DNA from 2 places in the Virgibacillus sp. DJP39 genome. Region 2 is predicted to be linked to the other one. Evidence: riboswitches for the same ligand, from Rfam matches in the RefSeq annotation. Region 2 holds a riboswitch; the other holds the start of a gene.

Region 1 (6,534 bases), on a different contig from region 2:
TATTACGCTCATCTCACTAAGTATGAGAAAGATATAAAAGTGGGACAAATCGTTAAGCCCGGTGATGTTGTTGGTTACGTCGGCTCAACAGGGTACGGTCCCCCAGGCACGTCCGGAAAGTTCCCCCCACATCTTCATTATGGTATGTATAAGGATAATGGCTACAGTGAATGGTCATTTGACCCCTATCCTTATTTACGAAAGTGGGAAAGAATGGGGAAACAAAAATAAAGAGGAGCTATTGCGATATTCGCAATAGCTCCTTAAATTTAGAATTTATTAACTTTCCTTTGCCTGCTTTGCTTTTTTAACGGCATTCATAATACTCGCAGCAAGTCCTCCCCAAATGATAACTATACCTAATATCATGACAAAGATTGAACTAACAGTCATATTATTCGCCTCCTTTTGAAGAATCATCTTCAAGCTCAGGATTGGATTTCCATTTGATCACAGCTAGCACTATAGCAACTATAACTGCTCCAACAGCAACTGCCCAACCACTGAATAAGATAAATGTATCTCCATATTCACCATAGTTACCTGTTGCATTGTCAAATTCTTTCAATAAGTTCTCTTTGAACAATCCAAACATCATATATCCAAGCACAATTGGTGTTATGACGCCTAAACTCACAGTCCACCATGATCCTAAACGTATATCAGATATTTCATTTGCATGTGTTTTGAATTCACCTAGCTTACGGAACACCCACGCCATTAGAACTACTTCGACTAATCCTACAAAAGCTACACCAAATTGGTTAATGTAATAATCAGCCACGTCCAAGAAGAGTAAACCACCTTGTGTCGCGAATAAGAGTGACACAAGCGCTGCTAATCCTCCACCAAATAAGACAGCTTTTGTTCTGGAAATTTTAAATTTGTCAACCAAACCAGCTACATAAGTTTCAGTGATAGACATCAAAGACGTCAAACCTGCTAAAACTAATGAAGCAAAGAACAGGAATCCAAATAACTCTTTAAATGCTGGGAACTCATTGATGATTTGCGGGAACACTATGAACGCTAATCCAACTCCGCCTTTTACTACTTCATCAACTGGAACTCCCTGTTGTACAGCCATAAAACCAAGAACAGAAAATACTCCAATACCCGCCAATAATTCAAAACTCGAATTACCAAAACCAGTGATAAATGCGTTGTTGGTAATATCTGACTTTTTAGGCAGATAACTTGAGTATGTAATCATGATAGCAAATGCAATTGATAAACTGAAGAATATCTGTCCATATGCTGCTACCCATACAGTTGGATCGAGAATTTTACTAAAGTCAGGTTCAAAGAATGCCTCTAACCCTGTTAATGCACCAGGTAGAGTAACTGCACGAATTACGATAATAAGAAATATAATTACCAATGCTGGAATAAATATTCTGTTTGCAACTTCGATACCTTTTTTAACACCTTTAAATAAAATACCTAATACGACAATCCAAACAATAATTAATGGAATGAGTACTCCTGGAACAAAGCTTCCTGTTTGTCCTGGATCAACCGATAATTTCAAATACTCACCATACAGAAATGCTTGTGTGTCTTCACCCCAATTTAAATTAAACGAAAACATGGAGTAGGATATTGCCCAGGCAATAATTACCGAGTAGTAAGTTGATATTACAAAGGCAACTAAAACTGCCCACCAGCCAACCCATTCAGCCTTTTTATTAATTCTTCTGTACGTTAACGGTGCAGAACCCTTGTATTTATGACCCATGGTAAATTCCATGATAAGGATTGGGATACCTGCTGTAAGAAGTGCAAATAAGTATGGAATAAAGAAAGCTCCACCACCATTTTCGTAAGCAACTGCTGGAAAACGCCAGATATTTCCTAGTCCAATCGCCGAACCAACAGCAGCCATAATAAAGCCGGCTCTTGTTCCCCACTGTGACCTTGTCTCCATTTTTTCTACCTCCTTTTAGTTTTTATTCCTTCCATAAATTATCCTATGAAAAAAGTTAAGAAGGAATGTTATAAATGTTTACTTTTTTCAGATATTTATGTTTGTATTATAAACGATACTTTATTATGATGTCAAAGCTAATTGCATAAATTTTGTCAATAAAAAGAACCAAGCTGTCGAATATCATCGACAGCTTGGTTAAGATTTTACTTACTATATTCTTTTGTTCTATTTATATTGTTAATCAAGAAGCTTATTATTGTTAGTAAAACCAACGTAAATATCAGTGCTAATACCACGTTACCAGAGAATCCTACAATCAGAAAACTAATTGCTCCTACACTTGCTACAATACAAGCATATGGCAGCTGTGTTAGGACATGGGCGATATGATTCGACCCAGCACCTGTTGATGACAAGATAGTAGTATCAGAAATTGGTGAGCAATGATCACCAAATACTGCCCCCGCTAGAACAGCAGCAAGGGATGGAAGTAACAAGGATACATCTGTAATCACCATAATCTCTGCGGCAATTGGCAACATGATTCCAAAGGTTCCCCATGAAGTTCCAGTCGCTAACGCCATCAGACCTGCTATTATGAAAAACAGGAATGGTAACATTGCAGCATCAATTGAAGCTCTTTCTACTAAATGAGCAAGGTAATCACCAGTTCCAAGTGTTCCAATTATAGAGCCAATCATCCACGCTAATAATAGAATATAAATAGCAGGAAGCATGGTTTTTAAGCCTTCACCTACAATTTTAAATCCGTTATTTCTAGGCTTTTCTTGAAGTAGGTGAAAAATAATTGCTAAAGAAACTGCAAGTGCACCACCAATAAACAATGAAAGATTAACATTTGTATTCGCAAAAATAGATAATGCGGATACATCTGTACTCGCTTGTATTCCGGTGACAATCATCGCAATAACTGTTCCGAATACCAGTACGATAATAGGAATTATAAGATGATATACTTGTCCATTTTTGTGTGGATTGAAAACCTCACCCAAATCACCAGGAATGTTTTTTTCATCTGGATCAGTTAGTTGTCCATTCTTAATTGCTCTAAGCTCATGCTTTCGCATTGGACCAATATCCATTTTTAATGCAGCAGCAAAAAATACAAATACCAACGCCCCAACAGCATAAAAATTAAGAGGAATCATTTTGATGAATGCCTCTAAAGGCTGCAAATCTGTTACTCCATTTGCTACAAACAGACTTCCCAAAACTCCGATGATGTACGCACCCCAACTGGATATTGGTGATAGTACGGTTATTGGAGCTGAGGTTGAGTCTATAAAATAAGCTAGCTTTGCACGTGAAACTTTATGTCTGTCAGTTAATGGACGAGCAATCTGCCCCACAGCCAAAGCATTAAAATAATCATCGATAAAGATAATAACCCCTAAGAATGCAGTCATTAATTGTGCACCAGTACGAGTCTTAACCCGTTTTATCATATACTCTCCAAATGCACGACTTCCACCGGATGCGCTTAGAAATGCAGTCATTATCCCAAGAAGCAATAAAAATCCTAATAATAACAAGCTTCCAATATTAAGACCTTCTGAATAGAAAATCTGATAAAATACTGTCCATATTTCTTCAATCGAGCTTACCACATTAAAATCATGTATAAATAAAGCCCCTACAACGATTCCAATTCCGAGTGATAATAAAACTCTTTTAGTTAGTAGTACCAAAATAAGCATAAGTATTGCTGGTATTAATGAATAAATTGTTCCTTCCATTGTTCTTACCTCCATATATTTTATACGAAAGTACAGGAGAACTACTTTAAAAAGCACGCAAAAAAACAACGATAGAAAATAACCTACCATTGTTTTTACAATATACGTTATCCTCCATGTCGATCAGTAGTTCTCCATGCACAATCTTAAGCATGACAGTATAGTCTTTCTTCAAAACTATCCCAGCACAAGAAGGTTGACACTTCTTATGCTTCGGCAAACAATCCTTTAGTCGATGATCATAGGTGTCATCCTCCTATCGATTACTGATACTGCCTGCTCCTCTACCTCACCGATCTGATAAGGTTTAGTGTATGAAATTATTTTTATATTATACTAAGTTATTCTTCACTTTGCAAGTCTTCTTTTGGAATGGCTATAGGGGGCAGATCACCTCCACCATCACCACCGTAATACAATGGGACCTCCGAATTGATCGTTCTTGAGTCAATATAAATTCTCGTTTCTACAATTGCAGGTTCCGTTGAGAAAGGAATAACAATCTGTACGTTTGCGGTAACTAGAACATATAATTGGTAAACCGTTGTATTTATTCCTATCATTTTGGTTTCCATTTTTAGATCGGATTCAATGGCGCCTACAATTTCAAAGTTTACTGGTATTTTAGGGCCCAGGTTAGCAAGAATAGTGTTTCCGGTAGCCTGCCCAATTGGTATCTCAACTACAGTCGGATCTTTATCTGCTAAATCATCTGCTGTATCGTCATAATCTATAGGTGGTAAGTCTGGATCATCTGTATCAACAGTTTCACCCTTATTCATATTATAAAGAAAATGTTCTGCACGTTCAGTTGCTTTTCTTAATAGTTTATTTTGAGCTTCGCCGCTCCAATCAACCATTGTGATGTATCCCTCATCATCCTTTTGAACATCAACAAGATTATCAAATGTAACCCCTTCAGTCGACTTAACTGCTGCGTTTATTGCACGTGTCGCAAATTCAATCGTTTTTGGTTTCGCTATATTCATTAAGGTTGGTTGTATTTTATTACCAACATACCAAATACTAAACGACACCATTGTAACAAATAAAATACTCGTCAAAACGAATATGTATCTTACTGGAGGTGGCGTGCGCTTTCTCTTAAAAACAAATCTTTTGGGTTGCATCAAAAGTAAAACCCCCTTATTACAAGTTATGCTTGTATGAAGGAGGTTAGAATTTAAATTAAGCTATTTGATGGAAGCAGGATTTAACAGTAATAGAAAGACTCGTTGACAAATCAATTTCATATGGAATGACATCCTGTTGCGTTGAATCTTTGATGATTCGAATAACTGGTCGATCACATAAATGCTTGTGCTGTTTGACAACCACTCCCAACCTGTTATCGCTTAACTCAACTGTTAATCCATTTGGATACACAGCAACACTTCGTTTAAAGGCCTCGACTAGTTCCTTGTCAAACAAATTAACAGCACCTGCGTATAATATCTCCAGGCCTTCATGAGGCAGCATTGCTTCACGATAGCTTCGATTACTTGTTACAGCATCAAACACGTCAGCAACCGCTATTATCTTTGCGTATGCATGCATGTCTTCTCCCTTTATGCCTCTCGGATATCCCGTACCATCTAAGCGCTCATGGTGTTGTAAAGCACAATGTGCAACTACAAGCGGTAGGTTATGTTGTTTTCGCAGAAAGTCATAGCCATATTGTGTGTGATTTTTTATTGTTTCATATTCGACGTCCGACAACCCGGACGGCTTTTTAAGTATTTTTGGGTCTATAAATATTTTCCCAACATCATGGAGCATTGAACCGACACCAATTTGAACAAGCTTTTCTTTTGACAACTTAAGCTCTGTACCAATTGCAAGTGCATAAATAGTCACATTTAAGGAATGTTGAAAAATATAATCATCCGTAACAAAAACATCGGCTAATAATGATAAAGCATCATCCCGATTCATAACCTCATCTAACAACCGTTCAACCACGCTTGTCATTTGGCCGTTTTTTTTCTCCATGATAAAAGAACGATTTGCAAATCCCTGCTGCCTTATACTAGTAAATGTATCCCTGATTGTATTTGTAGCATCGATTCTTGTCGTTTCGGATATAACGGTTGGAATATGGATATCACTGGTTAGATCATCTTCAATATAAATATATGTAATCCCCTGTTGTACAAGACGGTTAATCATTTTCCCAGTAAGGCTTAGGCCTCTTTGTATTAAAACACTTCCGTTTTCATTTCGTACAGCTTGTCCTACAATAGTGCCTGGTATAAGTGATTTTGTATTAGCTAATCTCATAATGTTCTCCTAACTGTGCATCTCCCAAAATATCATCCTGAAACATCTTTACCAAAATTCTAACAAATTTCAACAAAAAATACCATCTAATTTTACAAAAACTATAAAACTGGCTTTCATCAGCAAAAAAATGTCTCCCAATGTGGAAGACATACTGATTAAGATATTAAACCTAGCGCTTCTTTACCGATCATTCCTACTTTCCAGCCATACTCCTTTGATGCATCCGTTATTTTCTCAAGTGGCGCATGTAATAATTCGTCTATTGTTTTAACACCAACTGCTCTTGCTGCAATTATTTCCCGTTTTGCAAGCTTCTCATTTAACAAATCCACATCTAATGCACCGCACATGATATAGCCTATATCATTTGATATCATCAATAAATTTGTTTTCGGGAGTTCCACAGTAATCGCGGTAAAGAACATTCCCTTAATTTCCAAAGGATTTACGGTAATCATTCTGGCCTCCTCCTCCTCTTCATACCTTATAAGTGTATGCAGAGGAAAAATAGGTGCTACTCGACTAATTTGCCTGTCCGTATTCTTCATTTAATGTTCTAGCTAA
Region 2 (6,534 bases):
GTTTTACCACCTTTTACTTCACTTGCCTGTTTGATGACACGTGCAGGAACACCTGCAACAACTACACCTGCTGCGACGTCTTCAGTAACAATGCTTCCAGCCGCAACAACGGCGCCTTTTCCGACAGTTACGCCTTCAAGGATTACTGCATTAGCACCAATTAGTACATCGTCTTCTACGACTACGGGGCTTGCGCTTGGTGGCTCGATTACGCCTGCTAACACTGCGCCAGCTCCAACGTGAACATTTTTGCCCGTTGTTGCACGACCTCCAAGTACAGCGTTCATATCAATCATCGTGCCTTCACCAACAATTGCTCCGATATTGATAACAGCACCCATCATGATAACCGCGTTTTTGTTAATTACTGCATGTTCACGGATGAACGCTCCTGGCTCGATTCGTGCATTAACTTCTGTTGCATCGAGTAGTGGAATGGCACTGTTTCGACGGTCTTGTTCGATAGCAAGATCAACTAATTTATCCTGATTTTCTGCGTAAAAAGGTTTCCAGTCTTTCAAATCTGTAAAAATAGTATAAGAGCCATCCGTTCCAAACACCTTAAAACTTTCAGGGAAATCATTTTTATCAAGGCTAGTGTTTACGTATACCTTTAGTGGTGTTTTTTTGTCTGAGTTACTGATGTACTGAATAATTTCTTCTGCTGTAAATTCCTTCATTTTCTATTCATCTCCTAAGTTTGAGTAAGTATAGTAACCGCTTTTTTTATCAATTAGTTTTTCTGCAACATCTATAGCCCCGTTTGCAAAAATGTCTTTTGATTGTGCCTTGTGCTGAATCGTAATTGTTTCATCATGGCCAGCGTAAAGTGCTTCATGTTCACCAACTATTGTCCCGCCACGGATTGAATGAATGCCAATTTCACTTTGCTTACGTTTTGAATCATATGTATAACGGTCATACATTGGTTCAGCGTCTCCTCGAATTTCTTTAATTGCATCGTACAATTTAACGAGTGTACCACTAGGAGCATCCACCTTTTTGTTGTGATGCTTTTCGGTCAGTTCAATATCATATGATTCAAGAAGGGGGGTGGCATATTCCACTATTTTTTTCAGAATATGCACACCGTAACTCATATTTGCACTATAAAAAACAGGCAAATAGTCCGCTTTTTCTTTTAACATACTGACGAGTGTTTCCTTTTCCCCTGTGGTTGCAATCACAAGGGGAATGGTTACATCGGATCTTAGTAGTTCTTTTGTAAGGTCCGGATGAGAAAAGTCAATCAGAATATCGGCTACAGGGAGCCGATTGAAATCTGTATAAATTGGATAAGGTACATCGTCCTTTTTAGATTTCAATACGACACCAGTTATCTCGTGTCCGCGCTCCTCAGCACGTACTGCAACACGTTTGTTCATAGCTCCATAACCAAAGAGAAGGATCTTCAAATTTATTCACTCTCCTTTAGTGCGTCGAATTCCTGCGTTAGTTTATGCTGTTCGTTTTCATCCAGTGGTACTAGTGGCAAACGGAGTTCATAATTACCAAAACCAAGGTGAGCTGTAAGAGCTTTAATCGGAATTGGATTAACGTCGTTTCCAAGCAAAGTTACAAGCGGATATAAACGGTAATGAATTGCTCTTGCTTCATCAAGGTTATCTAAAGACCGTTCATACATCGTTTGATATTCATTTGGAAGTGCGTTTGCCGCTACCGAAATCAGGCCTTCACCGCCGAGACCGAAACTAGCTAAAGCCGTATCGTCGTTTCCGCTATAGATTGCAAATGACGCGTCTGTCAGTAATCTGACTTGTGAAAAATAATTAAAGTCACTTGTCGCATCTTTTAGGCCGACGATATTTTTATGAGTGCTTAGTGTTTGAACGGTTTCTGGTGCGATTGTCATCCCTGTCCGAGCCGGAACATTATACAGGATTGCTGGCATATCCACAGCATCAACAATTGTTGTGAAATGCTGAATTAAACCTCGTTGACTCGTTTTGTTGTAATAAGGTGTAATTAGCATTAAACCATCTACACCAATAGCCTTTGCATCTTTTGAAGCGATAATAGAGGCTTCAGTTGAGTTTGATCCTGTTCCTGCAATGACTGGTACTTTTCCTGCAGCTGTTTCAACAGCAATTTCAAGCAGACTATTTTTTTCTTCTAAAGAAAGTGTAGAACCTTCTCCAGTTGTACCATTAATCACAAGACATTGGACGTTATTTTTCAAAAGAAATTCAAGGTGCTTTTTAAAACTATCAAAATCCACTTTGTTGTTGAGAAAAGGTGTTGTTACTGCTACACCAATCCCGGTGAATATGTGTCCCATATTATCCCTCTTCCATAAGTTGTTGTAAAATCTGTACAGCGTTTAAGGCCGCTCCTTTTAACAAATTATCACTTGTAACCCACACGTGATAGGTGTTTTCGAAGCTGTCATCCTTGCGAATTCGTCCGACAAATATCTCTTCCTTATCAGTTGAAGTTACCTGCATTGGATATACATTGTTTTGCGGATCATCCTGTAGGACGACATGCTCATTATCATCAAATAAACTTTTCAATTCTGTAACGGTAGGGGAGCTGTTCAATGTGACATTTATCGCTACAGCATGACTATTTTCAACTGGTACGCGAACACAAGTGGCAGTGACCTTTAAATCAGGTAAGTCCAGAATCTTCCTGGTTTCTTCAATCATTTTTACTTCTTCTTTTGTGTAACCATCATCGCCAAACACATCGATGTGTGGGATGGCATTGTTGTAAATCGGATGAGGATAGTTGACCGGTTCCTCGTCTTGTTCACCACGTTTTAAATCTTCTACACCATTGACCCCTGATCCTGATACAGCCTGATAGGTGGTGTAGCTAACGCGGGCAATGCCGTATGCATCATCCAGGACTTTTAACGGAACGACAGACTGGATCGTTGAGCAGTTTGGATTAGCGATTATTTTTCTGTTTAGCTTTGGTCGATTTACTTCCGGTACAACAAGATCAATAGTTGGATCCATTCTGAAAGCACTAGAGTTATCAATAACGATTGCACCATTTTTTTCAAAAAGAGGTGAGAACTTTAAGCTAGTACCGCCTCCTGCTGACATAAGTACATAATCAAATCCGCCATCTGTTTTTTCCTCTGTAAGTTCTTCGACCGTATATGTTGCGCCCTTGAAAGTTAATTCAGAGCCTGCCGAACGTTTGGATGAAAAGAAAACAAGCTCATCTATAGGAATTTGTTTTGTCTCCAATAAATCGACCATTTTACGTCCTACAAGCCCTGTTGCGCCAACTACTGCTATTTTTACCATATAAAAAACCCCCAATATATTTATAATTCGAAGCGTTCGCACAAAAGATGTGCTGCTTTTTTACCGTTATGCGCATCCACTACATAGGATATGCTGATTTCTGATGTTGTTACCTGGTGAAACGGAATATCCGCTTTAATGAAAGTTCGAAATACGTTAGAAGCAACTCCAGTCATATCACGCATCCCTGAACCAATCACAGAAACCTTAACAAACTGGTTTTCAATTTTGAAGTATAAGTCCGGATAATTTTCTTTTAGACGAAGGAAGATTTTTTGTAACTGGTGTTCTTCTGTATCCTTCATTGTGAAAGAAAGTTGAAGACCTTCGTTATTGGTGATTTGTGAAATCATATCAACATTTATTTCTTCCTGCTCCAGATTAAGAAACGCTTGGTCCAATAGACCTGTATCATAGTTCGGATAATTAAGTGTTACGTGAATCATATCTTTGTCGAGCGCGACACCTGTTACTGCCTTTTTCTCTAGCATTTCTGTTTTTGCCATTACCCAAGTTCCCTTCACATCTGATAGTGTCTTTCCTAAATAGATTGGAATGTTGTAGTTCATTGCGATTTCAACGCTTCTGGTAACGAGAACCCCTGATCCAAGAGCACTCATTTCCATCATTTCTTCATAGGATACCTCATCGAGCATTTTCGCCTCCGGATAAATTCTTGGATCTGTACTGTAGACACCTGTAACATCTGTATAAATTTCGCATGGGCACTCATGTGCAGCCGCAAGTGCAACAGCTGTTGTATCTGATCCTCCTCGACCTAGAGTTGTAATCTCATTGTCGGTATTAAATCCCTGAAAACCTGCAACAATTAGCACGTTGTAGGTTTCAAACAATTGGTCAAATAGTGTGCTGTTAATTTTGGAAATCTTACTTTTTAAATGGTGACCAACAGTTTCAATACCAGCCTGGTACCCTGTCAACGGCTTTGATTTAACACCAATGTCATTTAAAATAATGGATAAATAAGAGATAGTTTGTTGTTCGCCTGTCGTTAAAAGCAGTGCTAAATCCTGGTCATTTGGCGAGGTGGTGATTGAGTTAACTGACGCCATAAGATCATCTGTTGTTTTGCCCATTGCACTCACTACAATGATTAATTGCTCACCTTGCTCAACACGGCCTTTCAGGTAATTAGCAATATCTTTTATTTTCTCAAGGCTACTAACACTGGTTCCACCAAATTTAAGTACACTTCTGTTCATAAGCTGCCCTTCTTTCCACTTGTAATCATTATCTACTAGTACTGATGGTGAAATCCCTGAAATTGTATAAAAAAAACAAGCCGGCATATTCCGACTTGTTTACATTTTTTCTATATACAAGTGGAAGCACTCCATTATCCGAGAATAATGACAGACTGCATACTCTTAATATACAATCCAACTATGCTCTGTCTGTAAACAGAACACCGTTTCGGCAAATTCCCCTTTCACTTATTACAATTTACAGTTTTCCCGTAATAAGTTACTGATGTCTTTGCGCCTCATCCAATACTATTTAATTATGTAACAAAGTTTTAATTGATTATACGAAAGTTTTGTAGAATTGTAAACCAAAAGTTACTAACTTTTAAAAAAAACATAGAAACGAGTAAGGTGATCGTACATTGGATAATGGAAAATAGTACATTAATAGTATGAAGAATTCCTTGACGAACCATTCGTTCACTTAGTATGATTACGTTCATAATCAAGATAGATAATAAAGTTATATGCAGTTGTAAAAGATTGTTGTTTTAGATACAAAATCTATAGACTGCGACGTAACGCTAGATTGATTTCCGCTGCGGACCGTTGCTTTCCGCGGGCACGGCTTCAGCCTCCTCGAGAAAACCACTCTCCGGGGTCTTCAGACTCGTGCTGTTCCCGCAGGAGTCAACGGTCCTCCGCTCCAATCAATCAGACTAGATAAATGTTCATCATTGTTTAACACTATACTCAGCGAGTGTATTTCCGTAGCGGTGAGTTACGTCGCAGTTTTATATCAACTGCGAAGATTAAAAAGCAATAAAACTAAGAGTCTAAAAAATGATTACAGGGTGGTTTAATAAATGAAAACGAAGTCAAACAGGCTGGCAAATATACCTCCTTATAAATTTGCAGAAGTACAAAAAATGAAACAAAAGGCACTAAAAGCAGGTATAGATGTTATTGATTTAGGTGTTGGCGATCCTGATCTACCGACACCAAAGCATATTGTAAAGAAGCTTGAAGAAGAAATTCAGAATCCCGCTAATTTAAAATATCCTAGTTTCATAGGAAGCCCTGAATTCCGTGAAGCTGTTACTACTTTTTACAGGAAATCATACGGAGTAGAACTTGACCCTGACACAGAGGTTCTTGCCCTAATTGGTTCCAAAGAAGGAATAGGGCATTTGTTGCCATCTGTAATTGACCCGGGGGATTATGTATTAGGTCCAGATCCCGGCTATCCGGTTTATCGAATGGCTACTCTTTTAGCAGATGGAAAGTATTACGATATGTCTTTAGAGGCATCGAACGATTTTAAACCAAAGTTTGATGAAATTCCGAATGATGTATTAGAAAAAGCAAAGGTGATGTTCTTGAATTATCCCAGCAACCCGACTGGTGCATCAGTAGATATTGATTTTTACGAAGAGGCCGTTGGGTTTGCTAAGAAACATGATCTACTAATTGTAAGTGATTCAGCTTACAATATGGTTACGTATAATGATTATACAGCTCCAAGTATATTGCAGGTTAATGGCTCTAAAGAGCACGCTGTTGAGTTTGGTTCACTATCAAAGTCCTACAGTATGACTGGTTGGCGTGTAGGGTACGTAGTCGGCAATAAAGAAGTAATTAAATCTTTGTCTATATACAAAAGTAATGTCGATACGGGGGTATTTACTCCAATTCAAAAGGCTGCAGCACACGCATTGACAAGCGATCAAAGCAGTGTGAATGAATACAATCAGATTTATAAAAAGCGTATGAATACTATGGTTGAAGCACTTCGCTCAATCGGAATAGATGCAAACCCAACGAATGCAGGTTTCTTTATATGGGCACCGGTACCCGGGGGATATACGTCAGAAGAATTTGTAGCTACTGTTCTGGAACAAACGGGAGTAATATTTACCCCAGGTAATATTTTCGGACCCGGAGGAGAAGGGTATTTTCGAGTGTCCTTAGCCATACCAAATGAAAGAATTCACGTAGCAGTAGAGCGAATCCGTGAAAAGCTAGAATTCGGTAAGTGACAGGTACCA

Evidence for each region. Region 2 has a riboswitch for lysine ahead of ACOI1D_RS10885 (aspartate kinase). Riboswitches for the same ligand answer to the same signal wherever they lie in the genome.
Region 1: it holds a riboswitch for lysine, as region 2 does, so the genes downstream of both, ACOI1D_RS02230 (Na+/H+ antiporter NhaC family protein) here and ACOI1D_RS10885 (aspartate kinase) in region 2, are expected to answer to the same signal.

Annotation. Positions count from the first base shown of each region.
Region 1 is NZ_JBMERP010000003.1:75,699-82,232, reverse strand. It holds gene ACOI1D_RS02245 (M23 family metallopeptidase) at 1-231, shown strand, start outside; gene ACOI1D_RS02240 (methionine/alanine import family NSS transporter small subunit) at 280-393, opposite strand; gene ACOI1D_RS02235 (sodium-dependent transporter) at 395-1,927, opposite strand; gene ACOI1D_RS02230 (Na+/H+ antiporter NhaC family protein) at 2,134-3,687, opposite strand; lysine riboswitch at 3,807-3,982, opposite strand; gene yunB (sporulation protein YunB) at 4,029-4,817, opposite strand; gene ACOI1D_RS02220 (HD-GYP domain-containing protein) at 4,876-5,967, opposite strand; gene ACOI1D_RS02215 (YunC family protein) at 6,126-6,428, opposite strand; gene ACOI1D_RS02210 (bifunctional metallophosphatase/5'-nucleotidase) at 6,493-6,534, opposite strand, start outside.
Region 2 is NZ_JBMERP010000028.1:10,685-17,218, reverse strand. It holds gene dapD (2,3,4,5-tetrahydropyridine-2,6-dicarboxylate N-acetyltransferase) at 1-680, opposite strand, end outside; gene dapB (4-hydroxy-tetrahydrodipicolinate reductase) at 684-1,415, opposite strand; gene dapA (4-hydroxy-tetrahydrodipicolinate synthase) at 1,418-2,299, opposite strand; gene ACOI1D_RS10890 (aspartate-semialdehyde dehydrogenase) at 2,301-3,281, opposite strand; gene ACOI1D_RS10885 (aspartate kinase) at 3,302-4,504, opposite strand; lysine riboswitch at 4,621-4,797, opposite strand; gene ACOI1D_RS10880 (LL-diaminopimelate aminotransferase) at 5,353-6,525, shown strand.